DNA from 3 places in the Siphonobacter sp. SORGH_AS_1065 genome. Region 1 is predicted to be linked to each of the others. Evidence: riboswitches for the same ligand, from Rfam matches in the RefSeq annotation. Region 1 holds a riboswitch; each other region holds the start of a gene.
What was found. Region 1 has a riboswitch for cobalamin ahead of QE390_RS23755 (ABC transporter substrate-binding protein). Riboswitches for the same ligand answer to the same signal wherever they lie in the genome.

Region 1 (10,014 bases):
CCCAAACCCGGCTTTGCTGGCTCTGTTTTCTGTTTTTTGCTGTTGAAAAAGCTGAAAAATATCCGCAGCCGACTGCTGATCAATGCCTATGCCTGAATCTTCTACGCTTAGGATCACCTGTTTTTCTTTTTCCCGGATCACTACCTGGACAGAGCCCCCCGCTGGTGTAAATTTTAAAGCATTGGAAATCAGATTAAATAAGGCAATTTCCAGTTTCTCACGGTCGCAGGAAATTTCCAGATTTTCATTTTCGCAGGTGTAGGTATACGTGATCTGGTGCATCTCGGCCTGATGCAGAAAGCACTGAAAAACTTCATTACCCATTTCGTAGAGATTCACCGACGAAAGTTTCAGTTGATCCGTTTCCAGTTCTACTTTCTGAAAGAGTAACAACTGATCCATCATACTCAGCAGACGGCGGGCATTGCGGTAAATCAGCGTGAGGTGCGACTGCTCCTTTCCCTCCGGCCGATTGGCCAAAAGTTCTTTTACGGGGTTAATAATCAGGGTTAAAGGCGTTCGGCATTCGTGCGAAATGTAGGTAAAAAACGAAAGTCTTTTTTCGTGCAGCTCCTTCTCTTTCCGGGCTTCTAACTGAGCCAGTTGCACTTCGTAGGTCAATCTCGTCTGTTTCAACCGATACCGCTGATACCCGTACAAAACTAGCACCAAACCTAAAGCATAGCCCGCATAAGCCCACCAGGATTGATACCAAGGCGGCAGAATCTGAATGGGCAGGCTTACGTAATCCTCAAACCAGACCCCATCCTGATTGGCTACTTTAACCTTGAAAACATAATTGCCTGCGGGCAAGTAACGGTACGTAACTGAGCGTTCCTGATCGGTATAATACCAGTCTTTGTCCAGCCCTTCCAGTTGATAAGCGAAACGCGTGTTTTCAGGATAGGCGTAATTGAGTGAAGAAAACTGAATCGTGAAGACGGCTTGGGAAGGGTCTAATACGATGGATTGTTTACCCGCATATTCCTCCATCGGTGTGCTCCCTTTTCCACCCTGTTTATCAAACACCTGAAGTCCCGTAATCATGGCTTTGGGATGGTAACCCGAAGGTTTAATGCGACCGGGCTGGAAGGAATTCCAGCCTTCCGTTCCTCCAAAAAACATCAGATCTTTCTGGGCATCATAAAGGCTCGATCCGGGATTAAATTGTCCCCTTTGCAGGTTATTCTGCTGATCAAAATTCTGTATCCTACGGTCTTTCAACCGAACACTGGAAAGGCCTTTGTTGGTACTCACCCAGGCTACCTGAGCTGCGTCTATTTGAATGGAATTAATAACATTGCTCGGCAGACCATTGGTATCATTGAACCAATCCATCTTTTGATTGACCACGTCATAGACTAGTAACCCATCGCCTTCGGTCCCAATCCATAACCGGCCCGACGCATCAAGGGCCAGCGAAATGACGATGCGGTTTGAGATAAAATACGAATCGGTGGATTGATTGAAAAAGGCCTTGAATTGCTTCGTCTGAACATCCAGGTAATTCAACCCGCCCCCATAGGTTCCAATCCAGAGATTTCCTTTTGCATCTTCCACAATAGCCCTGACATCGTTGGCATTAATGCTACTGTTAGAAGGTTTAAAATGCTGAAACTGACCTGTTTTCTGGTTGAGCAAGCTTAGCCCTCCGCCATTCGTGCCCACCCAGAGTTGTTTCTGCCGATCCTGATAAATTACCCGCACGTCGTTTTTTTCCAGACTACCGGGATTGTCAGCCTGATGAGCATATTGCTGAAAAGAATCGGATTGAGGATGATACCGGAAGAGTCCTTTGGAGTACGTACCAAACCAGAGGTTATTTTCCCGATCCCGATGGGCAGCAATCACCGCCCCATCTTTTAAATCACCCGCCTGATTTCCAGGCACGTAATGTTTAATTATTTCACCATTGGGGTTACTTTTAAAAATACCGCCCCCGTCTGTTCCCAGCCATAGTTTCCCCTCCTTGTCCTGACACATGCCATAAAAACGCATGAAATTTTCACCTTTGGCCGGACTGGTTCGCTGGGTATGCAGGGCAAATTTTTCAGGCTCATGTCCGATTAGATAGACGCCATCACCGTAAGTACCTACCCATACATTTTCATCCCGGTCAATGAAAAGCGATTGTACCGAACGCCCGGTGATGGGTGACTGGTTTGAAGCCTTTACCCGTTCCAGCCGCAACGCTTCGGGCCGTCGGGGCTGGCTTAAATCAATTCGGTATAAACCGCCTTCCTGCACGCCAATCAGAAGCTGATGCTGCCGGGTTTCTACGAAAGAGAGAAAAATTTCGCTGCCCGAGTCGGTGGGTAAATTGAGCTTATAAAATCGGGACTCATTGCGTTTGAATAACACCAGCCCTTTGGCCGTAGCAATCCAGATATTCTGCTGATGATCTTCAAAAATTCGGTGAACCCGGGCTTTAGGAACCTGACTGTAATCGAGGTACGCTTTCTTCAATCTTCGCTGAGCGTCAATCTGGTACAAATCAATGCCCCCCTCGCGAGTGCCCAGCCAAAGTAACCCTTTCGAATCTTCGAATACGTTTAAGATCGCATTCGTCGAAAGTCCTGCTAAGGTTTTCTGAGTATAATAGGTAAATCGATGGTCGTTGACGTGAAAAGAGGCAAAACCCGATCCATTCAGCGAAAGCCATAGATTCCCGTCTTTGGTCTGCGAGATGTCACTAATATCACTGCTCTTCTCCCCTGCTTCGGGCTGCGGATGGTAACGCCTGAATTGCCCTTCCGTTTCAATAAACTCGTTCAAACCGTCCCTCGAAGAAATCCAGAGGGTTCCGTGACGATCTTTAAAAATGCTTTTGATGTAATTTCCGGCAATCGTATTGGTCTGAGCAGAAGAATGCCTGAAAACCTGAAAAGACGTTCCATTGAATCGATTCAGACCATCGCTGGTAGCAAACCACATCTGCCCCTGATTATCCTGTAGAATACTGTTTACCACTCCTAGCGACAAGCCGTCTTTAAGCGAATAATTTAGCACCCGACCTGAATGGGGCTCTTCCGCCCGCATTATTAAAGGCAAGAGCAACAGAATAACCAAGGCAAGTAAGCTCGTGAACGTTATGCGTCCTTCCCTGCCCCTCATTTGATATTTTTTATTACTTATCCGTATCATCTAAACGAAGACTTTCGGCAATGACCGAAGTAAGTCCGAGAAAAAATAGCCTTAAAATTAAGCAATTTTATGTAGAATGATCGTAAGAACTCTAGAGAGGCTAGCTTACCTTCTTATTCCCAATCAATTAGACTTAGGAAGCAACCATTGAATGTAATAAACTCACTGGCAAACAAAATACACTAAGTAATTTAAGCTATTAATAAAGACATAATTGCTTACTAGATGAATTAGATTGTTTCTTATAAATAGTAACAATTTGAACCTTCAATTCATTAAACGATACTGCTAAACTGTAGATTATATAAATCAGGGGTTTTAAGTTTAGTCATCGTTATCTAAGTATTTACAATTAAACCTTAAGTAAGATAAACGTTATGTTTTTGGCTTACCTAGATAATTTTTAGGCAGATTTAAGAAACTATTTAGAATCGTTGAATCCTATCCTTATGCCGTGGTTGGTGAGACACCAACCACTGTTTGCGAGCAAAGCGAAGGAGCTTATGACTTTTTGCGGCCTTATTTGATCTTGGGGAAATTGCTTCCCCGGATTTCATCCGGGGACATTCCAGCATTCCCTCCCGCAGTCGCTCGGCTCTGCCGAGTGACGAATGAATAGCTAGGCCTCTGGCCGATGGTAGTCAAAGCTTTTTAAATTAGGCGAGCTCTTTAGCGTTCTGTCGTTTTATTTGCCTCAGACGGCCAGAGGCCTACTGCTAGGTAGTCACTCGGCAGAGCCGAGCGACTGCGAGAAACTGACATTACATTAAAAGTAGGTAGGCTCTCTTCCGTTCGAGAGGGCGTAGGTGGAAGCGTTTACAATGCGATCTGTCATCCAGAGCGAAGCGAAGGAGATTATGACCTTTTGCGGCCTTACTTGATCTTGGGGAAATTGCTTTCCCGGATGAAATCCGGGGCTATCCAGCCTGGGGCTATCCGTGTTTAACTCCTCCGGGGTTGTTGTTTATGCCGTGGCTGGTGAGGCACCAGTCATGGTATGGAAAGCTAGACGCGACTTGATTACGTCTCTACGAAAAAATGATGATACATACTGAAAGTAATGGCTCTCGACAAAAGCAGACCTAAAGCAGAACTTTTCCACACCAAATCCGACTAAAAACAATACAAGGAAGGCTTTCTATGGGGCAGAAAACCTCCCTTGCATGCGTATTCAATTCTGCTGCAAGCAGTATCACTTGGCTCCTTTTTTCAACTGATCCAATTTATGAGCATATTCGAACTCAAAATCAGTACCTTTCGTCATTGTTGCTGCTTTCTGAGCCGATTCAATAGCTTCTTTTTTCTTTCCTAATTTGGAATAAATTTGAGCTTTCAGAGAATGAATCCAGAAGGCGTTAGGGTTTACTGCCAGCGTTTTGTCCGCGTAGGTGATGGCATCTTCTAACTTGTAATTCACTTCATTGAAATAACCCGCTGCGGCCTGGTAGGGAGGATTACTTCCCTTCAGTTCCTTTTCCAGGTAAGCAATGATTTTCTCCTGGTTATCCGCCACAATCTTCACGGGGACTTTTACATTTTCCCAACGAATATTCAGCGTTAAAGACGAGCTGGTAATATCATTTAAATCAATCGTAAACGTTTCGTAATTTTCTTTGGAAACAACGGGCTTAACGGTAACTTTTGCTACGTCTTTCGCCGCATCAAAAAACTGCTCGCCCTTGCTTTGAAGGCCGCTGTTCAGAATAACCGTCCAACTGTCTTTTCCGGGAATGGTGTATAAGCTATACGCACCCGCCGCCACTTTCTGACCGCCGAAGATAACGTCCTCACCAAACGTGATTTTCGTCAAAGCATTGGCTCCGGTTCTCCAGCTTTTACCGTAAGGGATCATTTCACCGAATACTTTACGACCTCTCATCGAAGGACGAGAATATTCCAGCTCGATTTTAGACGTAGCAAATTGTTGGGTCAGGCTGATTTTAGGGCTTGCAGAAGGTAACTTCATATCCTGAGCCATCGCCGCTGTTGATAATAAACAGGCACTGGCCAGACAGATAATAACTTTTTTCATAATGAATTATAAAGATGTTTTGCAATCAAGAGATGAAACTGACTTCAGCTCATTCGTCCGCAAATTACATCCAGTAACTTCCAGAAAAAAATGCTTGAGCATCCCCAAGAGCAGGTGAAAGTGCTATTTCATTCTTCGTCCATAAGCTACGGAATCGTTGATGCCCTATAAAGTCTGCATAAAAACGACCATTGTTTTTTTAGCTACTTTGACTAATTTGGCCAATTGCCAAAGCGAAAGTTTTAACAAGCCATCCCATGCATTTGAATAAAAATATCCTATCACAAATTCAGTCCATTATTGCCAATGCCCAGCAAAAAGCCATACGCAGTGTGGACTTTGAGCGAGTGCTGATGTACTGGCATATTGGAAAAGTAATAGTTGAGGAAGAGCAGCAGGGCGAAGACCGGGCTACTTACCGGACCTTTTTGATAAAATCCATATCCGATACTTTTCAACCCCAATTTGGGACCGGATTTTCAGTGCGACAGTTAGAGATGAATCGGCAGTTTTACCGTACGTTCCCAATTACGAACGCACTGCGTTCGCAATTCAGTTGGACTCATTACAGGTTACTTATTCGTATTGATAATCAAGACAAAAGAGAATTTTATATAGCAGAAGCTGAAAAAAACAATTGGACGGCAAGGCAACTCGAACGCCAGATCAACAGTCAGTTATTTGAGCGACTTTTGTTGAGCAATGACGTACAGGCCGTTTTGGCCGTAGCCCGAAATGAAAAACAACCCACCGATGCCAAAGAGATCATTAAAGACCCAATGGTTCTGGAGTTTTTAGGGCTTAAAAGAGAAGCATCGTATTACGAAAAAGACCTGGAAACGGCTATCATTACCCACTTGCAGGATTTTATTTTAGAACTGGGTAATGGCTTTGCTTTTGTAGCCCGGCAAAAAAGAATCCATATCGACGGGGATGAGTATTTTGTGGATTTGGTATTTTACAACCGCTTGTTACAATGTTTCGTAGTGATTGAAATAAAGACTCAAAAACTCACGCATCAGGATTTAGGGCAATTGCAGATGTACGTAAATTATTACGACCGCTACGAAAAACAGGAGTTTGAAAATCCCACCATCGGCATTTTGCTTTGCACCGATAAAAATGATGCAATGGTCAAAATATCTTTGCCTGAAAGTAACAAAACCATCATTACCAGTAAATACCAACTCTATTTACCTACCGAGCAGCAATTGCTGGAAGAAGTGAAGAAAGAAATCGAAAAATTGGATAACATTTGATTAGCAATACAAGCTTACCCCAGACCAGCACCACCGCAGAACCCTTCGAATAGAACAATTAACTATTGCTTTCGGGAAGCAAATTCAGCCTGATTGCGAGGGTGAAATAGCTCTGTCTGGCTCTGGAGAAAAATATTACATGTTCATAGCATTGTTCCCTAAATATGGGTTATAGCTCTGAAATAACGGGTACACAAGATTTTATCGACATGTACTATCCTTTAGTTTTAGAAAAATGAGGCATCGAATTGTGATTTCTGGAGGACCGGGGGCGGGGAAAACTACCTTAATTGACGCTTTGCAAAAACAGGGGTATGCCACTTCCGCAGAAGTTTCCCGTCGGTTAATTCGCCAGCAAGTGGAGCTTCAATCTGACTTAGTTCCCTGGAAAAATTTGGAAGGCTTTGCCCGGCTGGCTCTGGAGGCCATGATTACGGATTTCGAAAACAGTCCTTCCGAGCTAACCTTTTTTGATCGCGGCATTCCCGATATCATTGCTTACCTGGAAGTTGGCGGCTTACCGGTCTCCAAAGATTTCCTGAAAGCTGCTCGGCGTTATCGGTACCATAACCAGGTAGTTATGACACCACCCTGGCTGGAAATTTACGTAAACGACGACGAACGCTGGCAAAGTTTTCAGGAAGCACAGGAGCTTTATCAGGCCATCGCCAGCGTTTACAAAACCTGCGGGTATGAGTTACTGGAATTATCCAAAGGTCCAGTAAATGAGCGAGTTACTTTCATCACCTCTGCTCTGACAGGACTTCTTTCCGTTGAAGCCTTTCCCGCCCGTTAATTCTTCGTAGATTTGCCCCTTCATTCATACATGAAGGTATGCCTCCTGCATAAGGAAGGGATTTAAAAGGGAATTCGGTGTAAACCCGAAACAGTCTCCGCTGCTGTAAATTCCAGTTGAGTTGAATGAGTTTTGAGTATAGAGTTTTGTGTTGATTCTGTCAAAGGCCAGACTAACTCAAAACCCAAAACTCAAAACCCTACACACAAAACTTCCAAACACACATCCACTGAGCCTAGCTTGGGAAGGAGTTTGGGAGGGAATGAGTCAGAAGACCTGCCTTGATGGTTAACCCCCGACAGCTTTCGGATGAAAAGCTGGTACGAACCATGATGCATTATTCTATTTTTTCCAGCCGGGAAACAATGACCCGGTGGGCTTTCGGTTTGCTGATTAGCCTGGGCTGTATGGCAGGCTTTACGCAATGCAGTACTACTTCTTCCGTCTCTGAACAAGGCGACATTTCAGTTAAACAGGATTACTTTCCCGAAAAAGTAAAACTTAGCCACGCCAGAGGCTTCCGCATTCAATACCGACCCAACTATAAAGTAGTCGATATTCTCAGCCCCTTTGAAAAATCCACGGATACCGCTCGTTACATCCTCTTGCAACGCGGTACGCCCCGGCCCAAAGGGTATGCAGATCGGCAGATTATTGAAATTCCCCTCCGAACCATGGTCGGGATGTCTTCACTCCACATTGGTTTGCTGAGTTTTCTCTCGGCAGAAGACGTATTAATTGGACTGGGCGATTTGAAATACGTATCATCACCCAAAGTCATTGAACGGATTAATGAAAAGAAAATTACGCAGGTCGGCAAAGATCAGACACTTAACGAAGAGGTTCTGGTAGCATTAAAACCCGATCTGGTAATGACCGTAGGGCAACCTAATGCCCGCATGGATCGGTACCAGACCCTGAACGCAGCAGGCGTGCCGGTGTTAATCAACTCCGAATGGGTAGAAAATACGCCGCTGGGACGGGCAGAATGGGTAAAACTGATGGCGGCTTTGCTGAATAAAGAAGCATTGGTTAATCAGAAATTCGCTGAGGTTGAAAAAGAATACAAACGCCTGGCGGGCCTGACTAAAAACCTAAAAAACAAGCCCAGCATTATCACGGGTACGAGTTATAAAGATGCCTGGTATGTTCCGAACGGAGATAGCTATATGGCTCAGTTTTTTCGGGACGCGGGCACTACCTATCACTGGGACAAAGTCAAGGCAACGGGAAGCTTACCTCTCAATTTTGAAGCCGTTTATCCCATTGGTTTGAAAGCGGATTACTGGTTGAATGTCGGCATTAGCGGTCGAGATACGAAGAAAGACATTCTTGATAAAGATAGCCGTTACGGAGATTTTAAGGCTTTCAAAACGGGTCAACTCTATAACTACAGCAAACGGACCAATGCTCGTGGATCGAATGATTACTGGGAGTCGGGAGCGGTTAATCCGCATCTGATTTTATCCGACCTGATTAAGATTCTGCACCCGGAGCTTTTACCCGATTACGAGCTGTATTACTACAAAAAACTGCAATGACCCGACCGCTGTTATTCAGCCTGCTGATTCTGCTGAGCGTGGTGTGTTTCGTAGTAAACCTTACGCTTGGTTCGGTATCGATTCCAGCCAGGGAAGTGGCCCGTATTCTCTTTACCCAACAATCTGAACAAACGGCCTGGCTTTTCATTATTGAAAAAATTCGTTTGCCTAAAGCCCTTACCGCCGTATTGGTGGGCTGGGGACTGTCGGTAAGTGGGTTACAAATGCAAACCTTATTCCGAAACCCACTCGCGGGACCTTCGGAACTGGGCATTACCGCCGGGGCTGGGCTGGGGGTGGCAGCTATTATGTTAGGTAGCGGAAGTGTAACGAGTTTATATGCCATTCGTCAGTTAGGGATTTCAGGCAGTTGGCTGATTGTATTCATGGCCTCGCTGGGTTCAGCAATGGTGTTATTACTAGTCTTGTCAATTGCCGGACGGATACGTGATCATGTCGTCTTGCTCATTGTTGGTGTGATGGTGGGAACCATCACGATTTCCATCATTAGCATCTGGCAGTATTTCAGTCAACCCGAACAATTGCAGGAATACCTGCTCTGGACGTTTGGCTCGTTGGGCGGTGTGGTAGATTATCATCTGCTTGTGCTTTCTACCGTGGTGATTTTCGGATTAATACTCGCCTTTGCTTCGTCCAAGGCTTTGAATAGTTTATTACTCGGCGAAGCGTATGCCCGTAGTATGGGCTTAACCGTAGGCCGGGCCCGCACCATCATTCTGGCCAGTACCAGCATTCTCACAGGAAGTATCACAGCCTTTTGCGGACCCATCGGCTTTATTGGGATTGCCGTACCACACCTAACCCGCTCGTTGCTGGGCACTTCCAATCACCGCATTCTCATCCCGGCCAGTGGATTAATCGGTAGTATCTTAATGCTGGTTTGCGATAGCATTGCTCAGTTACCCGGCACCCAGTCGGTTTTACCAATCAATGTTGTTACTTCTTTGCTTGGGGCTCCGGTCGTGATTTGGATGATTGTTAGTCGTCATAACCTCAGAGCTTCTTTCTCATGAGTGCAGACCTGTTATTACATACCCGTCACTTAAGCATCGGTTATGGCAATCATCGGGTGGCGGGACCCTTATCCGTTCAGCTCAAGGCAGGGCAACTCGTGTGTTTACTCGGGCCCAATGGAGCCGGAAAATCCACGCTCATGCGAACCCTTTCGGGCTTACAAAATGCCTTAGAGGGGGACGTATATCTAGGAGATAAACGACTTTC
Region 2 (10,014 bases), on a different contig from region 1:
TAATTCGTAACCTCTTAACACTGAAACAGGTAAAAGCCTCCAAAGTGTTATAATCTGGCATTATTTTTTAGCCCTAGAGGGTGCCATTCTTACAAGTCTTACAATACCATTTATTTCATTTTAATTTGGCTTAGCGGCCTTTCACGTTTATGAAACAGTCTTTACTCGTTTTTGCTGTTATGGTCGTGCTATGCTCGGCCTGTAACCCTAAAAATCTCGTTATTCATTCCGGGTATGCTCCGAATTATACGCACTTGTATAATACGTATTGCATTGCCTTTGATCCCATTACTGCAGAAGATACCACGCTTCAACACGATGTGATTACTGCTGAAATTAATCGCCAGATGCAATTAAGAGGTTTTCAGTATACTACTCAAAATCCTGATGTATTGGTTTTTTATTCCCTGCACCCTGATAAAATTAAATTGAATACTTACGTAAAAAGTTATCGTTCTCCTGAAGTGGATTATGTGGTGGATAAAACGTTTTTGCGGAAGGGCACTTTGCTGATTCAATTTCAGGACACATTCATGAACAAAACCGTCTGGCAGGGGTATGCGGCCCGGGTTTCGCCAGAAGGATTTTTTGATAAGAAAGCGGTTCGAACGGCTGCCCGAAATGTGCTTCTGGGTTACCATACCTTCTCCCTGACGTATCAGGCCCAAAACCGATCTTCTTCTTATTAGTTGGCAGTTGTCTGTTTACAGTTTTCAGTGAAGTGAACGGGCTGGTTATTAACCAGCCCGTTTCTTTTAGGTAAAGACGCGATTGATTGCTTCTGGGTAGAGCAAGAAACCTATTAGTTGACAGTTGTCTGTTTACAGTTTTCAGTTCTTGCGAATGAGTTGGTTATTAACCAGCCCATTTCTGCTAGGTAGAGACGGGATTAATCGCGTCTGGGTAGAGCAAGATAATCCGACTTGAAATATAAAAAGACGCGATGAAATCGCGTCTCTACTAATAACCAACAACCATCAACTATTAATAGCCCGCTCAATCACCACGGGAAAATATTCATATTCGAGAGCATGACATTTTTTAGCAACGTCTTCTGGCGTATCCGTAGGCTCTACAACGAAAGACTTCTGGAAAAGAATGTTTCCTTCGTCGTAATGCTCGTCCACGTAATGAATGGTAATACCCGACTCGGTCTCTTTAGCGTCTACCACGGCTTCGTGTACAAAACTGCCGTACATTCCTTTGCCGCCGTATTTGGGTAATAAAGCAGGGTGAATGTTCAAAATCCGGTTAGGATAGGCTGCCACCAGATTTTTAGGAATGAGCCAGAGAAAACCCGCCAATATTACCCAGTCGATCTGAGCTTCCTGAAGCCAGCTTAATACTTCGCCCGAACGAAATTGTTCGCGATTAAACAGTTTCAAAGGAATACCGAGGCGATGGGCTCGTTCAATAACACCCGCAGCAGGGTTATTGCAAAGAACCATTTCCACGGAAATCGTTTCGTGATTTTTAAAATACTTGGCGATATTCTCGACGTTCGTACCCGAGCCCGAGGCAAAAAGAGCAATACGTTTCAAAAGAATGCTGAATTAAATCAATAGTAAATCGAGAGTATTATTGCAGATAAACACCCATTTCTGGCCCTTCCAGAATCACATCAATGTGATCATTGAGCGTAGTCATCAGGGCATACCCTACAAAGTCGGCTGAGACGGGGTAACGACGGTAATTACGATCTACCAGAACCGATACCTGAAGGCGTTTGACTTTTGTCTGAAAAAAAGGAAGAAGACTATACGCCAGTGTCCGGCCCGTGTATAACACATCATCACAAACGATGACACATTTGCCCATTAACATCTCGGAATCAGTATTCAATTTGATTGAACTGGGCGATGGATCGGTTTTCTGAATTTGAATGTCAATCTGTTGTACTTTCAGCGGAGAGATGGCTTCCAGTTGCTCTTTCAGCAACGAAGCCATAATCACTCCCTGACCAACGATTCCCGCCAGTACAATTTCTTTTTCTTCGAAATTGGTTTCGTAAACCTCAAAGGCAATCCGGCGAATCTTTTGTTTGAGCTGTTCGGGGTTCAGAAGCAGCGTTTTTTCAGTTGAAATCATGGACGAATGTACAGCGACAATAGCTTTTGAAAATGATTCTGAATCGTAAAATTCCGAAAAGTGCCCGAATCGACCGAGGAAAACGAGATTTAATTAATAAATAATCAGAGCAATGCGAGAATATCGGAGCGGGATTTTACAGTACTACGTCGTTTTCGTATTTTTGTACTCCATCTAGAAAAACACGCGTTGTTTTTCGCTCAGAAGTCACTCTATTAACATAAAATGGCAAAAGTTCCGGTAAATCGCTACCAGCAGCCCTACATTAACAGTGGTCAGGCGGGAATGCCCCAGGGCGTTCGCACGAAAAAATACGGCCTGGACCCCAAAAAGTACATTAACCTGGCCTTACGGGACTGGATCAAACAGGAATGGTTCTGGTTTTTGATTCCCGTAGGGGTGATCGTTCTGAACGTCGTTCTGAACGTAACGAAAGTCTATCCAAACTGGTGGATTTACCTCGTAGCCGTACTCGGTGGGGTAGGTTTCGCTCTTTTCCGCGGTATGCAGTTTACGGCTACGACGCAGGTAGAACAGAATAAGCAGATGTTCGAAAAATTCGTGTATGAATTTGATAACCGTCAGATTTTTGTCTGGAAAAATCGCGAGAAAAAAGAAGGCGGCCAGTTACCCTGGAATATGATTCAGTCGGTTCAGAAAGAGAAAGACGCGTATTTGTTCAATCTGGGCAAGTATCAGTATCTCTATCTGCCATTCGACATTTTTAATTCAGAACATGACATTAAAATGTTCGAGACTATCCTCACTCGCAAAGAATTGCTGAAGTGAGTAATAGGGTTAGTACAAAAATTTAATTTGAGGTCGGTGGGTTGCTACCGACCTTTTTGCGTTTTTACTAATAAGTACCTCAATAACTTGATCAACAGTGACTAATAATCCTTTGGAAGTACTCGAAGCTCGTCTGAACCCGCTGCGTCAGGAATTAATCGACCATTCCGTTTACAATCACATCAACTCGCTGGAGGCTTTACAGCTTTTTACCCAAAGCCACGTTTTTGCTGTCTGGGACTTCATGTCTCTGCTAAAGGCTCTGCAACGGCAGCTTACCTGCGTACAAGTGCCCTGGTTACCCGCTGCATCCGGGTCGACGGCGTATCTAATTAATGAAATCGTTACTGGTGAAGAAAGCGATGTAGATCAGCATGGCGTTCGGATGAGCCATTACGAGTTATACCTCCGGGCGATGAAAGAGCTACGGGCGGATACGTCGGTCATTGAGCAATTTGTTGCAGACCTGCGAGCGGGCCAATCGGTGAGGGAAGCTTTGGAAAATGCTGATATTCCCGCCGGAGCGAAGGCTTTTGTAAGTTATACGTTTTCAGTGATTGAGCGAAATCGTCCGCATGAAATTGCGGCGGCCTTTACCTATGGTCGCGAAGACTTGATTCCCGAGTTATTCATTGAACTGGTTCGTAACCTGAACGCTCGATTCCCTAATCAACTCGATACATTTCACTATTACCTGGAGCGTCACATCGAAGTAGACGGTGGGCATCATGGCCATTTGGCGGAAGAAATGGTTCGTGAATTGTGTGGCAATGACGCTCAAAAATGGGAAGAGACCATTTCTACGGCAGAGGAGTCGATCCGCCAAAGAATTTACCTCTGGAATTCGATTACCAGTTGCTTAAACGGAGGAGCTTTAGTTAATTCGTAAAATTTTTAATTAATTAAAGCGTTGATCTATATTCATAGCAGTTACTAAAAAAGCGTAAGTTTTTAATTAAAAAGTTATATAATTAATGAAAATTATTCATTTGTATTAACGATTGGAGTGACCATAAACATAACAACGAGTCTTTACCTATTTTCCTAAAGTATGAACAGTTATCAAATCCAGGAGACCCCTGAAGTCTTTGACGTGGTTATCGTTGGGTCTGGAGCAGGCGGCGGTATGGCGGCTTATCAGCTATCCAAAGCGGGTGCCAAAGTTTGCTTACTGGAAGCTGGAGGTTACTATGACCCGGCTGATCCCAAGTATATCACTCAACTAAAGAATCCCTGGGAGTCTCCTCGTCGTGGGGCCAGCACTACGCGTCCTTTCGGTGATTTTGACGCCGCCTGGGGAGGCTGGCAGCTCGAAGGTGAGCCTTACTCTGCTGCTCCCGGAACAGAATTTCACTGGTTCAGAAGCCGGATGCTGGGTGGGCGTACCAACCACTGGGGCCGTATTTCCCTTCGTTTTGGTCCCGACGATTTCCGTCGCGGCAGCATGACGGGTATCGGGGATGACTGGCCAATTACTTACGACGACGTATCGCCCTATTACGATAAGGTAGATAAACTCCTGGGAATTTTTGGCTCAAAAGAAGGGCTTCGCAACGAACCCGACGGCCATTTCTTACCCCCACCAAAACCCCGTTTGCACGAGTTAATGCTAAAAAAAGCGGGTAAGAATCTGGGTATTCCGGTTATTCCTTCCCGTCTGGCGATTCTGACAAAAGCGATTAATAACGAACGTGGGCAGTGTTTTTACTGCTCGCAGTGCGGTCGGGCCTGTCAGGTTTACGCGGATTTTTCTTCGTCTTCCTGTCTTTGTAAACCCGCCGTTAAAACGGGTAACACAAGGCTGATCAACGGAGCGATGGTTCGCGAAGTATTAACCGACCAGAAAACCGGACTTTGCACGGGCGTTTCGTACGTCGATACCGCAACTTTACAGGAAAAAACGGTTCGGGCTAAAATTGTGGTGGTGGCGGCTAGTGCCTGTGAATCGGCCCGTCTGTTACTGAACTCCAAGTCGGCCCGGTTCCCAAATGGGCTGGCTAACTCCAGTGGAGTGATTGGTAAATACCTGAACGACTCCACCGGAGCCAGCCGCTCGGCCTTCGTTCCGGCTTTGATGAACCGGAAACGTTACAACGAAGACGGGGTAGGTGGAATGCACGTATACACGCCCTGGTGGCTGGATAACAAAAAACTGGACTTCCCTCGGGGGTATCACATTGAATACGGCGGGGGCATGGGCATGCCCAGCTACGGGTTTGGCATGGGCATTCAGGGCATGAACGGTAAGTATGCCTATGGCGATGGAAAAACACAACCCGCAGGTGGATATGGATCACGTCTGAAAGAAGATGTACGTCGCTTCTACGGAGCTTACGTGGGCATGGCGGGTCGTGGAGAACCTATACCTTTGGAAAGTAACTATTGCGAAATCGACCCTAATAATGTCGATAAATACGGTATTCCGACGCTTCGTTTTCACTACAAATGGTCTGAAAACGAGGTTAAGCAGGCGAAACACATGCAGGATACCTTCGAAGAAATAATCCACGAAATGGGCGGTATTGCTCTGGGCTCCAAACCGGGTAAAGAGCAAAACTACGGATTAGAGGCTCCCGGAAAGATCATTCACGAAATCGGAACGGTACGCATGGGCAGCGATCCCAAAAAATCAGCTCTGAATTCTTTCATGCAGGGCCACGATGTCAAAAACCTGTTCGTAGTAGACGCCGCTCCTTTCGTAACGCAAGGCGACAAAAACGTAACCTGGACCATCCTAGCCATGTCCATGCGAACCAGTGATTACATCATTGATGAAGTGAAGAAGAAGAATCTGTAAAAGAGTTTTGGGTTTAGTGTTTTGAGTTAATAGGTTTAATTAATGGCGACCATTCAGCGGTTTGAAGATTTACAGGTATGGAAAAAAGCCCGTCTCTTTTCTCGGCAGATTTTTGAATTGACTAAAGAGGGGCCATTTGCGAATGATTTCGATCACAGACGTCAGTTACGAAGGTCAGCAGACTCGATTATGGACAATATTGCCGAAGGGTTTGGGAGGGGAAATCGAAATGAGTTTGTCCATTTCTTAGCTATAGCGAAAGGGTCTCTGGAGGAGTCCAAATCACAACTCTATCGGGCCTTGGATCGTGACTATGTTGAGCAGGAATTATTCGATGAGCAATACCAAAGGGCCGAAGAAATTGGAGGGATGATTAGAAAGCTTATGCAGTATCTGAATCAGTCTAAGATAAAAGGAAGTCGATACCAGTCACCTAGTCATCCACCGACTTTAGAAGAAGATTTGGTTAACTATGAGTAACTAGTAGAAGTAGGCGAATATTAACTCAAAACCCTAAACACAAAACCCCAAACGTTAACAAAATGAAACGTCGCGATACACTTAAGTCGATTGCCTTGGGGTCGTTGGGCATGGCTACGGTTCCTTCTACGGATCTGGTAGCGGCTCCGCCCGAAAAACCGTTGGTGGTGCCCGGCGGACGGCAGAAATCGGAAGCCATCCGGGATGCCAAACTCATGGCTGATAAGTTCTTTACACCTCAGGAAATGAAAACCCTCACCGTTTTGTGCGACATTATTCTTCCGGCGGACGAGAAGTCGGGCAGTGCCTCGCAAGCGGGTGTACCGGCTTTCATTGAATTTATGGTGAAAGATCAACCCGTACACCAAATTCCTCTTCGTGGAGGGCTGGCCTGGTTAGATAATGAAAGCCGAAAACGCTTCAGCAAGAAATTTGTGGAGCTTACAAAAGCTCAGCAGATAGAAATCGTGGATGACATTGCCTATCCTGAACAAGCGAAACCTCAGTTCTCTCAAGGCGTTGCGTTCTTTAACAAAATGCGGGACATGACCTTAACCGGTTTTTATACTACCCGCATAGGCTTCAACGATTTGGGTTACGTAGGAAATACTCCCAACAACTGGGAAGGAGTGCCCGAAGAGGTACTGAAGCAATACGGACTGAGTTATGAGTAATGGGGTTTGAGAAGGTTAGCAGTAGTTTGAGAAGTTTGATTTAGTTTGAAAAAGTAAGATAAATGAGAGGTTTTCATCAAACTCCTCACACCTAACTCTAACCTCTTCTAACTAAATTAAATCTCTCAAACGTAGTAGAACGAAAGGTATACTTAATGCTGATTCGGTAAAAGACCGGGTCAGCATTAAGTATTTTTTATACTTTTGCCCACGTTTTAGGTTTCAGCAGAAACTCTGTTGAATGAAAAGGGAACACCGGTGTAAATCCGGGGCTATCCCCGTAGCTGTAAGTTTTAATGAGTTTAGAGTGGTAAGTTTTGAGTTTAGGGTTAAGATTGTAAAGTTGACAGCCTTCATAACTCAAAACACTAAACTCCAAACTCCAAACTCAAACACAACTTCCAAAAGCCACTGTACATACGTATGGGAAGGTGGGGGTTGAGATGAAACGAGCCAGAAGACCTGCCTGAAATGGTATACTTTTCGAGCTTTCGGGTGAAAAGCCGTGAATGAATTTCAACGCACTGGATGGTAACACCCAGCCGGATTTCTATTCACTTTTCTACGAAAGACTCCTTACTTAATCATTAGTGGAGTCATGAACACATTTACCAGAATTACCTTTCTTCTCCTGATTACAACTTTGCAGGTCTGGGCTCAAAAACCGGATACCCAACTGGAAGAAGTAACCATCACCGCCAATCGTACCGGACAAAAATTATCCCAAACGGGTAAAGTAGTTACCGTTCTTACCGATTCAACTTTACAAAAATACGCTACTCAATCGCTTGGGGAGTTATTAACCCGTCAGGCCGGGGTTATGATCGTTGGGGCTCAGGGGCCGCTGGGAACCAATCAGACCGTCTCATTACGCGGAGCCGGTGGAGGGAACACCCTGATTTTACTCGATGGCTTACCCATCTATGATCCCTCTCAGATTAATAACACGTTTGATCTCAATCTGCTTTCGGTTGGGGAATGCGAACGAATTGAGATCATTCGGGGAGCTCAGTCTACCCTGTACGGTTCGGATGCGGTAGCTGGGGTAATTAACATTTTTACTAAAAAAGAAGGGTATCGACCCATCGGAGGCCATGCCACCGTTCAGGCCGGAAGTTATGGTATTTTCCGGGGAACCGTCGGTGTGAATGGAGCTTCAAAAGTAGGTTACTTCAATGCTCAATATACCCGATTGCGTTCCGATGGATTTTCGGCGGCATATGATGCGAAAGGAAATCAGAACTTTGATAACGATGGTTTCTGGCAGGATAACGTTCTCTTAAACGGCGGTATTAATCTTTCTCCCAATCTAATCTGGAAGGTACGGGGCCTGTATTCGGGGTATAAAAATGAAATTGACGCCGGAGCCCTAACCGATGATCCCAGCTATAATTACCGTAACACCTTTAAACTGGCCGGAACAGGGATAGATTATAGTTATGCTTCTGGAAAACTGACGGCAAATTATGCGTTCTCGGCTTTCCAACGTAATTCTGTTCAGGACAAGTCCACGTTTGAGGGAAATAGTCATTTTGCAGAAATCTATAACAGTTGGCGGACTACTAGCTGGTTAACTCTCGTTACCGGGGTTGATCTGCGGACTCAGAATACAGCTCAAACCAATCCTTATGCTCCATCTTTAGAGAAAAATCTAGCGAAAACAACTTTATTCAGTGCGTATGCCACGGCTTTGATTCGAACCGATTCCAGCTTTGCTCTGGAACTGGGCGGACGCTATAACCATCATTCCTTATACGGTAGTAACGCAACTTATTCCATCAATCCTTCTTATCTTTTAAGCAATCAGGTAAAATTCTTTGCTAACCTTTCCAGTGGATTCCGGGCCCCAAGCTTGTATCAGTTGTATTCGCCGTATGGTAACAAAGATTTGAAGCCCGAAATGAGTCGTTCGCTGGAGGCTGGTGTTCAGTTATTTGCTACGGATAAACGATCATTTATACGAGCTCTTTATTTCGACCGGGCTATTAAAGACGTGATTGCTTTTCAGTCATTAAGCGTTGAACCCTACGGTAAGTACGTGAATTATAGTCGCCAGAATGATCATGGGCTGGAATTTGAAGTATCGAGTCGCTTTAAAAATTTAGTGGTTTCGGGTAATTTAACGTATGTAACGGGTCGGGTGACTCAAACGGTTAATGGTCGAGACTCCAGCTCATTTAATCTTTTCCGAATTCCGAAGGTGATGGGCAATGCAACCGTTGGCTATCAGTTCACAAAACACTTCTTCAGTTCCTTAGCAGTGCGAAGTGTGGGCAAACGTCAGGAGCAGGTTTACGGACTTGGAATAGTAGACTTAGCCGCTTACACCACACTGGATGTATATGCCGAATATCAGTTCAATGCTTTCGTCAAACTATACGGTGACGTTCGTAACCTTACGGATAAGCAGTATTTTGAGGTTTACGGGTATAACACCCGTCGGCGTAATTTCAACATAGGCTTAAAGTTTGATTTTTAGCAGATTAGATAATCGATCCTATGTCCTTCGAAGAAAGAGTACAATATAAAATTGACCATAAGACCAAGCCTTTAGGAGCTTTAGGCCAGCTGGAAACTCTGGCGTTCCGCATGGCCTGTATACAGCAAACCGAAACGCCAGAGTTACGAAAAGCCGCTCTGGTAGTCTTCGCGGCAGATCATGGCATTGCTCAGGAAGGGGTAAGTGCGTATCCCGCAGAAGTAACTTATCAGATGGTGCTCAATTTTCTGGCAGGAGGAGCGGCTATTAACGTATTCTGCCGCCAGAATGAGCTGGAGTTATACGTGGTTGATGCGGGTGTGAATGCCGAATTCTCAGAAGAAACGCAATTGATTCACGCCAAAGCTGGTTACGGTACAAATAGTTACCTGAAAGGGCCAGCGATGAGTTCAGAACAGCTTCGGTTTTGTCTGGAGAAAGGAGCCATGATTGTGAATGAACTGCACGATAAAGGTTCCAATGTGATTGGTTTTGGGGAAATGGGAATCGGTAATACGTCTTCATCGAGTGTATTGATGAGCATGGCTACTGGCCTTCCCATTGAAAGTTGCGTAGGGAAAGGGACTGGCGTTAATCCAGAACAATTACAACGAAAAGTAACGGTTCTGAAGGAAGCCATCCGGGTAAATGGGAGTTGCAGTGACCCTTACCAAATGCTTCAAACGTATGGTGGGTTTGAAATTGCT
Region 3 (10,014 bases), on a different contig from region 1:
CGCTATAACCCGCCGACATTACTTCATCAAAGTGTTTTTTCACCTCCACCAGCGGCATATTCTGGTATACATCCTGTCGTACCTGAAAAGAAGGCTGGATCTTAAGTGTAACTTTCGTAATTGCCCCCAGTGCCCCCAGAGCAACCACCATTCCAGGAAAAGTTTCCGGGCTTAAGGTTCGGGAAGCCCGGAGGAGTCTACCGGCTGCCGTAATCATTTCCAGAGCGACCACTTCCGAAGACAAATTTGCATTCTTTACCCCCGAACCATGCGTCGCCGTTGCACAGGAACCGGCCACTGAGATATGCGGCAGCGAGGCCATGTTGTGCAGGGCGTATCCCTCTGAATGCAGGTATTCGGCCAGATCGCCATATTTTACGTTTCCGTCTACGGTAACGGTCCTATTCTCTTTATCAATCACGTAAACAGGCTTGATCTTCTCCAGAGATACGATCTCCTGCGTGCTATCTGCAATGCGATTGAACGAATGCCGCGTACCGAGAATTCTCAGGCTTTTACTTCCTTTAATGAGGCCCTGAATGTCTCGGGCGTATTCGGGATACTGAAAATTCTCCGTATTATATTCAAGGTTACGGGCCCAATTGTACTGTTTGCCGCTCTGGGTAGTTTCCCTTGATTCGGTTTGCTTGGTTTGGTTACAGCTCGTCATAGGCGAGAAAAGCGAACCCGTCAGAAAGACGGAAGATAATTTAATGAACGTACGTTTTTCCATAAGTATCAGGCTGAGTATCAAAACTTCACAGGCTATTTACTTAAAATATGGAGAATATCCACGTTTCGCTGGAAAATCTGATGAACTAGAAAATAAAAGAGGTCGCTTCTGCTATGAAACGACCTCTTTTCCAGATGATGAACGGACTAGAATTCTTCTTCTTCTTCCTCAACGATTAACTCGGCTGCTTTAGGGGCCGTTTTGTCCTTGAGCTTTTCCTTATATTTTTTCACCGTCGTTTTAGCGGCATTCAATACTAAATCTGTAGCCTCTTCGAAAGTGGTTCCGCTTTCTTTAATAAAGATGGAATCGCCGGGTAAATAGAGCTTTAACTCAACGATTTTATTTTGGACCTTGCTCGATTCGCCTTTGTCTAGTTTTAGATAGACTTCGCCATTGGTAATCCGATCATAAAATTGATCTAATTTGTTGAATTTGGCTTGCACAAAGTCGAGCAGTTTGCTATCTGCATCGAAATGAACTGTTTGCACTTGCAGTTTCATACGCACACTCATTTTTAGGGTTTGACCATATTGGCTTGCGTAAAAAAACCATTCTATTCTTCACTAATCGTAGAAAACAGAATAGCTCTTAGCAAGAGTGAACCTAATGACCTCAACCCATAAAGTCAAGCATAAAGTGATTTATTTCATCGCACTTTTTAACTAGCGTTTACGTTCATAGAGGTATAAACCCATGAACTTGAGACATAAACCATCCCTTTGGGGGCTACTATTTTTTCTTGTCGGATTACTAAATTCGGCCCAGGCTCAACGAACGCTTGAGCTACGATCAGAGTCTATTTCGCAATTACCCCATTTATACACAATTCAGGACATTGTAGACGAACGGCCCAATCGGTCCGGCATTGGTTCAATCATTCTGCCCTCGGGTCAGAGCTCTTCTCTTCGCTTTGTGGGAAGTTTGCCCACTACCTTTCAGCGTTTACTGAAGCAGTCGCCCCGGCAGGAACGGGATTATCCGGTTCGAATACGAGTAAAGCAATTCTGGTTTGATGAGAGAACATCCAGTCGGATGATTCGCGGTACGTTTCGGGTACAGTTGGCTTTTGAACGTGAAATAGAAGGGCGGTACATTTTATTGACGGAATGCCAGGCAGGGTCTGATTATAATCGCTCGGCTGGCATGGATGGAAATTACGAGATTCAGATCCGGCAAACGTTGCAACGCTGTTTGCATGAGTTTGGTAACTGGGTAAAGACGCATGAACTGAAAACCGAGAAACTTGCCCGTCGTGTACAGATTCGGTTTAAGGAGTACGAACCTAAAAGTCGCCTGGGTGATACCGTGTTTTATAGTCCGCAACGAAAGCTAACCTGGAATGATTTCCGAGGTCCGATTCGGCGAGTTAATCCCCGAACGGGAGCTCTGATTTACACCAGTTTTGGCTATGAAGCGATGACAAAAGTTGAAAATGGAACCGTATTTATTGACATGACGGTCAAGGCATTTATGCTTCAAAATTCGTCCTGGACGGCCGAACCAGCCACAAATATGTACGCTTTGGCTCACGAGCAGTTACATTTTGACATTACGCATCTCATTACGGAACGATTTAAGAAAGCCTTATTAGCGGAAGAGTTGCCGCTGGAAGATTATGATAGCCGGATTCAGTACATTTTTCTGGAGTCTTTCCGGGAAATGAATCGCTATCAGGAATTATACGACGCCGAAACCCGCCACAGCATTAACCACGCCGAACAAGCCCGCTGGGCAGAAAAAGTGGCAACGGAACTAAAAGAATTATAGGTATGGATTGTTAAATGCAGGTAGATACGTGACTTTATGGCGTTCGGTCAGGAGATGAAAAGAACGGACTAGCCCTAAAAACCGCCTCTTACCCAGACACGACTTCATTGCGTCTCTACAATACTAGTACTAATTTTCCCACTATGGCTGGTGAGGACACCAACCATGGCGGATGAGACGATTTTGTTACCTCTGTATATGCTCTCATCTCCCTGACGCAGTCGCTCGGCTCTGTCGAGTGACAACATAGCACAGAGGCCTCTGGCTGGGGTTATGGAAGATACTTCAAGGTAGACACGCGTTTGAGTATTCATTATTTTACCCACAAGACGGCCAGAGGCCTACAGTCAGGTAGTCACTCGGTAGAGCCGAGCGACTGCGTTATGTAAAGACGAGACTTCATTGCGTCTTTCTGAGAAATGAAAATAATCTGAAGGTAACCCTCCCATGGCTGGTGTCCTCACCAGCCATTCATAAAGGACATAGTGGTTGGTGAAGACACCAACCATGGCGGATGAGGCAAAGAAATGGAAATAAGGCAAACCCGTCTCTATTGATCATATCCCCAAACGACGCGTAATACTTTGGAACGGATGCCTGTGGTTTCGAAAAAGCGTAACCAGTATAACTGCTGCGGCGAAAGGTGATCGGTGGGAGATTTTACTTCGATGAAATCATAACTCGTTTCATCCCACACAAAAAGGTCGGGAAAGCCCCGCGTATGTTCACGTACGTTGGTGGCCATTTCGATGAGTAACTTCTTCAATAATTCCGCTGGAATCTTTTCTACCGCAATTTTTACCAGTGTTAATAGCTCCGGGAACCAAACCACAAGCGGATTGCTGATACCGTATTTTTCTTCAAAAACGGCTTCCAGAAAATGGAAAGTATCGGCTTTGTTTTCCAGTAAATCCAGACGATCCAGTAAAGCGGGACGGCGTTTTTCGAAGAAGGTAGGTTTATAAATATCCGATGGAGACCGCTGTAAGGGGTGATGAATGGCTGAACTTCCGGCATCAAAAATGATATCCCAGAACAGCAACCCAAACAGGCCATCAAACAGAAAGTTTTCGGTATGTACCGCCTGTTTTCCTTGTGCCCGAAAATATTCAGCAACGCCCTCCTCTACCCGATACCGCCAGCTAACGTCAATCGTCACACTTTCTGATTTCAACAACCATTCCGTGGTCGATTTACGAGCCCTTTTTTTCTGGCCCTGAGCCGCTTGCTGGTTTTGAAAATCAATTGCAAAAAACTGCTCGTCCGCATTGAAAGGGTTAATCAACATCTCCTCAGCCAGAGCCGTAGCTGCCTCCGGGTCTTTCAACTTCATCAATAACCGAACCTGCCGCTCCCGCGACGGCGGTGCGGTAGTCATCCGAAACAGCACCAGGGCTTCTTCCAGTTTTTTCTGGCGTTCCATGAAACCCGCGATCTTCAGCATCAGGCGATCCAGGGAAGGCTGAGCAATTTCAGCTAGCGGGACATGATTCTCATACCAATCCAGAAACCAGGTATTAATTTCCAAAGGATCCGTTTCGGCGGTTTTCATCAAATGGAAATCTTCCGCCGCCAATGAAACTTTCAGCCGATCTTCGACTTCTTCCCTGGAGGTAAAATGTGGAACAAACCGATCTTCATCAAAGCGTTCAAACCGAATATGGCCGAGATCCCGCACCACAAACTCACTCATATCCGCATGCCGGTTTCCAAAAAATAAAAACTTGAAAAGCATCGTCTGAGCCTCGTAGTTAACCTTGACTACGGGTTCGCTTTGATCAATATAACTGGCTAAATCTGGAAAAGGCACGGATTCTAACAACCAGTCGCTTACCTCGTCTTTTTTGAGACTGGCTTTGCCTTTGGTTTCCAACGCCAGTTGTTTGGCAAAACCTAGTACTTCCGGCTTACTGAAAATGTCAAGAATCTCCCCCGCCCGATTCTGGTGATAGTCAGACAAACGGGCGACAAAACCTTTGTTTTCCAATTCAAGCAAAGCCTCTGCCCAGTTATCAATTTCGGGATACTTGATTTTTCGAACCCGAAAAAAGGCCACTCTTCGGTTGGTAAACCGAATAAAAAGGCACTGAGCGTTTTCGCTCAACTGATCGAAATCCTGAAGAAATTCTTTTTCATCGTCGGTTAATAAGTTCAGGTAAAACCGACGCACAAAGGCAAGTAAATAGGTAAAGTAATCGAGGTAATATTTCGGTGGAAGTTCCAGACGTTCAGACATAAATAGCTACGTGGCTTAGAGCTATGATAAGTCTTTTTCTCAGGAAAAAGTTTGATTTGCTATTAGTTTCTGAATATCGTGGCCCGCGTGAACCGACCGGCTTTTTCACTGGTAGCAATCCGTTTGATAGTGCCTCACAGGTTGGGTTACCATTATTTCAACTAGTTGCTGCCAGCGAAAAAGCTGGCAGCGGCAGGGCCTTACCTTTTTGTTTGTTTATTTAGTAAGCTTACTCTAATGCCCTCGCCTCCTGCTGTAACTCCTGCAAACAATTCAGACACAAACAGCCGCTGTCATAATCCATGATCGAAATATCGCGGATGTACTGCATTTCCGACGGCGTTAATACGATCTGATTGCAGTCGCATTTTAAGCTTGCATTGAGTTTGCAGGTAAATAACTGCCCACAACGCGGACAGCCTTCAAGGGCATGTTTATTCATATGTTTAGAGTTAGGAGTTTAGGGTTTTGAGTTAATACTTGCGACGTAAATTCTTTTCTTATCAAAAGAACTTCCTAACACTAAACTCAAAACCCTAAACATTACTCCAAAATTCGAATTGGTTTTTTATTTGCGTCTATGGCTACGAAGGTGAAGGTGCCGTGTATGGCTAGTTCGCGGCCTTCGGCGTACATGCTTTCTACGTAAATCTCCACGCTCACTCGCATACTGGTGTTCCCCACGTGTACGACGTTCCCAATCAATTCAACCAGCATCCCTGCCTGAATGGCCTGCCGAAAGTCAATGCGGTCGCTGGAGACGGTTACCATGGGTTTTCGGGATAAACGGGTCGCGGTAATGAAGGCGATTTCGTCCATCCACTGCATGGCCATACCGCCGTATAAAGTATCGTAATGGTTGGTTGTGTGCGGGAAAACGGCCTTAAACACGCGGGTCTCCGCCGCCTTAATTTTTTCTTCGAGTGACATGGAAAATGGTTTTGAGTTTTGGGTTTAGCGTTTAGAGTTCAATGTAACATTAACTCTAAACGCCAAACCCAAAACGCTAAACTCCTACGCTTTCACGGTTTGCTGCAATTGTTTAGCGGCAGCGACCATGTGGCGTAGAGCCTGATCAGTTTCGGCCCAATGGCGGGTTTTTAGTCCGCAATCGGGATTGACCCACAAGTTACGAGCTGGAATGGTTCGAAGTGCTTTTTCCAGCAAATGTGCCATTTCTTCCACGCTGGGTACACGGGGCGAATGAATGTCATACACCCCCGGCCCGATTTCATTCGGGTACTGGAAGTTCGAAAACGCATCGAGTAACTCCATCTGCGAACGCGACGTTTCGATGGTAATGACATCGGCATCCATGCGAGCGATAGCCTCGATAATGTCATTAAATTCCGAGTAGCACATGTGGGTATGAATCTGCGTTTGATCGGTAACGCCGGCGGCACTGAGTCGGAACGCATCCACGGCCCAGGTCAGGTAAGTGCCCCAGTCGGCTTTGCGTAAGGGTAAGCCTTCGCGAATGGCAGGTTCGTCAATCTGGATGACTTTGATTCCTGCTTTTTCCAGATCCAGCACTTCATCCCGAATAGCCAAAGCGATCTGAAAAGCCGTATCCCTACGCGGCTGGTCATCCCGCACAAACGACCATTGCAGAATCGTTACTGGTCCCGTCAGCATGCCTTTCATTAATTGAGCCGTTTTGGATTGAGCAAACGTCGTCCAGCGAACCGTCATGGCTTCAGGCCGTTCGACATCTCCGTAAATAATGGGCGGTTTTACGCAACGGCTTCCGTAACTCTGTACCCAGCCCAATTGAGTAAACACATAACCCGAAAGCTGTTCGCCAAAATATTCAACCATGTCGTTTCGCTCGAATTCACCGTGAACCAATACATCAAGCCCGACTTCTTCCTGCCAACGAATGGATTTTTCGATCTCTCCCTCCACAAAAGCCTCATATTCTTCTTTAGTAACATCACCTTTTTTGTACTTCGCCCGCCACTGACGAACCTCTTCGGTTTGGGGGAAGGAGCCAATCGTGGTGGTGGGAAACAGCGGTAACTGAAGACTTGCTTCCTGAATTTTCTGACGAATCGTAAAGGCTTGCTTCCGTTCGAAATCGCTGGGTTGAACCGCTTGCACGCGGGATTTTACAATTGGTTTATGAATCAGCGAGCTCGTCCTTCGGCTTTCTATGGCCTGCTGATTTTCTGCTAATAGCTCCAGATTTTCGCCTTCGATTAACTGACCCAGCGTGGTTACTTCCTGCAATTTCTGTTTAGCAAATGCCATCCAGTTTTTGATTTCCGGTGTCAATACCTCTTCGTTTTTCTCTAAATCCAGATCGTAAGGAGCATGCAATAACGAACAGGACGGAGCCACCCAAACACGGGCTTTGCCTAGCTTGGCAATGGCTTCATTCAGCAATTGCAACGACTGGCTGAAATCATTTTTCCAGACATTACGCCCATCCACTACGCCGAGCGAAAGGATTTTAGTGGAAGTAACAAATTCGTGATCCGCCAGAATGGAGGTTAATTGTCCAGGTCCACGCATTAGGTCAATATGCAAAGCAGATACGGGTAATTGCAGGGCCAAAGACTGATTGTCACCTAGTTTTTCGAAGTAAGTCGCCACCAGAAGCTGAACCTGAGGTAATGCTTTCTGAATAGCCTGGTACGCCTGCTGAAAAGCGATTTTTTCATTAGCTGACAAATCGAGCGTCAGGCAAGGTTCGTCAAGCTGTATCCAAGTTGCCCCCCGGTAACTCAGTTCGCGTAATACGTCAATATAAACGGGTAATAACCGATTGAGCAGATCAATTCGGTGGAAACCTTCTTCTTTTTCCTTACCCAATAACAGAAATGAAACCGGCCCCAGAATGACGGGCTTGGTAAGAATACCCATCTGCTTGGCATCTTCGAAGTCGTGAATGACCTTATCGGAATACCGTTTAAACTGCTGATCTTTCAAAAATTCGGGAACGATGTAGTGGTAGTTGGTATCAAACCACTTCGTCATTTCCATCGCCTTTATGTCCAGCTCGGCCTTCTGGATTCCGCGAGCCATGGCGAAGTAAATCTCCAGTTCCCGATTGTTTTTTCCATCAATAACCGCCTGATACCTTTCGGGCACGGCTCCCACCATTAATGCGGTATCCAGCACTTGATCGTAATAGGAAAAGTCATTGGAAGGAATCCATTGCAGACCTGCCTGTAATTGCGTCTGCCAGTTTTGTCGGCGAATTTGCCGACCTGCCCACAGAAGTTCGTCTTTCGAAATCTTTCCTGCCCAAAATTGTTCGCAGGCCCATTTCAGTTCGCGTTTGCTGCCCACGCGGGGGTAGCCCAGGTTGTGAGTAACCATGTGTTTTTGTGTTAAAAAGGGTTTATCAAAACGCCTTCGAAACACCCAACCCGCCAAAAACGGTGAATTGTTACGAATCACTGATTCCGCATTAGTAACGTACGAGTCGTCATCCGTTCACGCGAATGACGGAGTTAATGCCTCTGCTATAAGGGTATAGCTTTCCTGGTCCGACTTCGATGGTTTCAAAATCAGCACAATTCAGGCACAACCGCAAACCTGCCAGTTTCGGGACCGGCAGTGAGCAGAGTTGGGTAATCAGAAATTTGTAAAATCAATGCGTGAATCAGACCCTATGCGTGAAGGTATGACCATTGAGAAGGCTGGCAAGTCTCCTGGCTTGTATCATGCGACTCCCCCCTTCTCATTCCTCAGGGAACAATGGGAAATCTGGGATGCACTTGTTTCGAGGTTCGAAACAGATACTTACAGTAGCACGTCTGCTCGTGATTTTCACACGATTCCTTTTTCATTCCTTTAGCAGCGAAGATCTGCTAATGAAACCAACCATCCGATTGACGGGCGTTACAAAGAACGGAGCAAATATAAAGGATTAAACCCTTTTCCGGTTCTGCCGTTATAATAAAGATGAAGAGGAACAGAGCTTTTCTACTTGGCAAAAGATAAATTAAAGAAGTAAAAATATAACTTATCAAATCTAAATTATCACTTAAAGGTTAAAAAGAAGGGAAGTTTAGGGAAGTTTGGCCGAATGTATAATTTTGTTCCTTTCTCGACCGACTCATCAACACGTATAATAAGAGTTGTCAAATCATTACTCATTTAAACATCTGATTCTTACTGATGAAGACGCTGAACCAGTACAATTTCGCCGGAAAAAAGGCTCTTGTCCGCGTTGATTTCAACGTTCCCCTGAATGACCGTTATGAAATCACCGATGATACCCGTATCAAAGCAACCATTCCGACGATTCAAAAAATTCTTAACGACGGCGGTTCGGTTATCCTGATGTCTCACCTGGGCCGTCCGAAAGATGGACCTACTGAAAAGTATTCGCTTAAGCACTTAGTAAACGCCCTGTCTGTTATCTTCAACCGTCCCGTGAAATTTGCGGATGATGCCATTGGACAGCAGGCCATTGACCTGGCAGCCTCTCTGCAACCCGGTGAAATTCTGTTACTCGAAAACCTTCGTTTCTACAAAGAAGAAGAAAAGGGGGACGTAACTTTCGCCGAAAAATTATCTAAACTGGGTGACGTTTGGGTAAACGATGCCTTTGGAACGGCTCACCGTGCTCACGCTTCTACGGCGGTTATCGGTCAGTTCTTCACGGATAAAGTAAGCGGTTATGTTATGCAGGCCGAGCTGGATAATGCTCAACGCATTCTGGATAACGTAGAGCGTCCTTACACGGCCATTATGGGTGGTGCTAAGATTTCCGATAAAATTCTGGTGATCGAAAAACTGCTCGATAAAGTTGATAACCTCATCTTAGGTGGTGGTATGACGTATACCTTCACGAAAGCTCTGGGTGGTCAGATTGGTAATTCCATTCACGAAGATGACAAAATGGAGCTGGCTCTGGAACTGATCGAGAAAGCGAAAGAAAAAGGTGTAAACCTAGTTATGCCTCTGGATACAGTTATGGCCGATAAATTCTCGAACGATGCTTCCAAAACGACGGTTCCTTCCGGTCAGATTCCTGAAGGCTGGGAAGGTCTGGATATTGGACATCAATCCATTGCCGTGTTCACGGAAATTGTAGAACAATCGAAAACAATCCTCTGGAATGGTCCGATGGGCGTATTCGAATTCTCGAACTTCGCCGTTGGAACGAACGCCATTGCAGAAGCCGTAGTGAAAGCAACGGAAGAAAACGGAGCTTTCTCCCTCATTGGTGGTGGTGATTCTGCCGCTGCGGTTAATAACGCGGGTTACGGTGATCGCGTAAGCTACGTTTCTACTGGTGGTGGTGCTCTGTTGGAATACA

Region 2: it holds a riboswitch for cobalamin, as region 1 does, so the genes downstream of both, QE390_RS01995 (TonB-dependent siderophore receptor) here and QE390_RS23755 (ABC transporter substrate-binding protein) in region 1, are expected to answer to the same signal.
Region 3: it holds a riboswitch for cobalamin, as region 1 does, so the genes downstream of both, metE (5-methyltetrahydropteroyltriglutamate--homocysteine S-methyltransferase) here and QE390_RS23755 (ABC transporter substrate-binding protein) in region 1, are expected to answer to the same signal.

Annotation. Positions count from the first base shown of each region.
Region 1 is NZ_JAUTAM010000008.1:312,300-322,313, forward strand. Features, by position in the region: gene QE390_RS23735 (two-component regulator propeller domain-containing protein) at 1-3,114, opposite strand, end outside; gene QE390_RS23740 (DUF2911 domain-containing protein) at 4,337-5,176, opposite strand; gene QE390_RS23745 (YhcG family protein) at 5,434-6,435, shown strand; gene QE390_RS23750 (AAA family ATPase) at 6,671-7,231, shown strand; cobalamin riboswitch at 7,249-7,530, shown strand; gene QE390_RS23755 (ABC transporter substrate-binding protein) at 7,516-8,772, shown strand; gene QE390_RS23760 (iron ABC transporter permease) at 8,769-9,806, shown strand; gene QE390_RS23765 (ABC transporter ATP-binding protein) at 9,803-10,014, shown strand, end outside.
Region 2 is NZ_JAUTAM010000004.1:292,746-302,759, reverse strand. Features, by position in the region: gene QE390_RS02035 (DUF4136 domain-containing protein) at 150-689, shown strand; gene QE390_RS02030 (phosphoribosylglycinamide formyltransferase) at 978-1,541, opposite strand; gene QE390_RS02025 (phosphoribosyltransferase family protein) at 1,579-2,088, opposite strand; gene QE390_RS02020 (YcxB family protein) at 2,314-2,877, shown strand; gene QE390_RS02015 (DUF3050 domain-containing protein) at 2,990-3,766, shown strand; gene QE390_RS02010 (GMC oxidoreductase) at 3,929-5,674, shown strand; gene QE390_RS02005 (four helix bundle protein) at 5,717-6,154, shown strand; gene QE390_RS02000 (gluconate 2-dehydrogenase subunit 3 family protein) at 6,217-6,828, shown strand; cobalamin riboswitch at 7,029-7,313, shown strand; gene QE390_RS01995 (TonB-dependent siderophore receptor) at 7,427-9,307, shown strand; gene cobT (nicotinate-nucleotide--dimethylbenzimidazole phosphoribosyltransferase) at 9,328-10,014, shown strand, end outside.
Region 3 is NZ_JAUTAM010000004.1:3,591,100-3,601,113, reverse strand. Features, by position in the region: gene QE390_RS15625 (D-arabinono-1,4-lactone oxidase) at 1-733, opposite strand, end outside; gene QE390_RS15620 (HPF/RaiA family ribosome-associated protein) at 880-1,236, opposite strand; gene QE390_RS15615 (hypothetical protein) at 1,430-2,503, shown strand; gene QE390_RS15610 (VRR-NUC domain-containing protein) at 3,054-4,739, opposite strand; gene QE390_RS15605 (cysteine-rich CWC family protein) at 4,969-5,181, opposite strand; gene QE390_RS15600 (acyl-CoA thioesterase) at 5,283-5,669, opposite strand; gene metE (5-methyltetrahydropteroyltriglutamate--homocysteine S-methyltransferase) at 5,754-8,063, opposite strand; cobalamin riboswitch at 8,371-8,586, opposite strand; gene pgk (phosphoglycerate kinase) at 8,868-10,014, shown strand, end outside.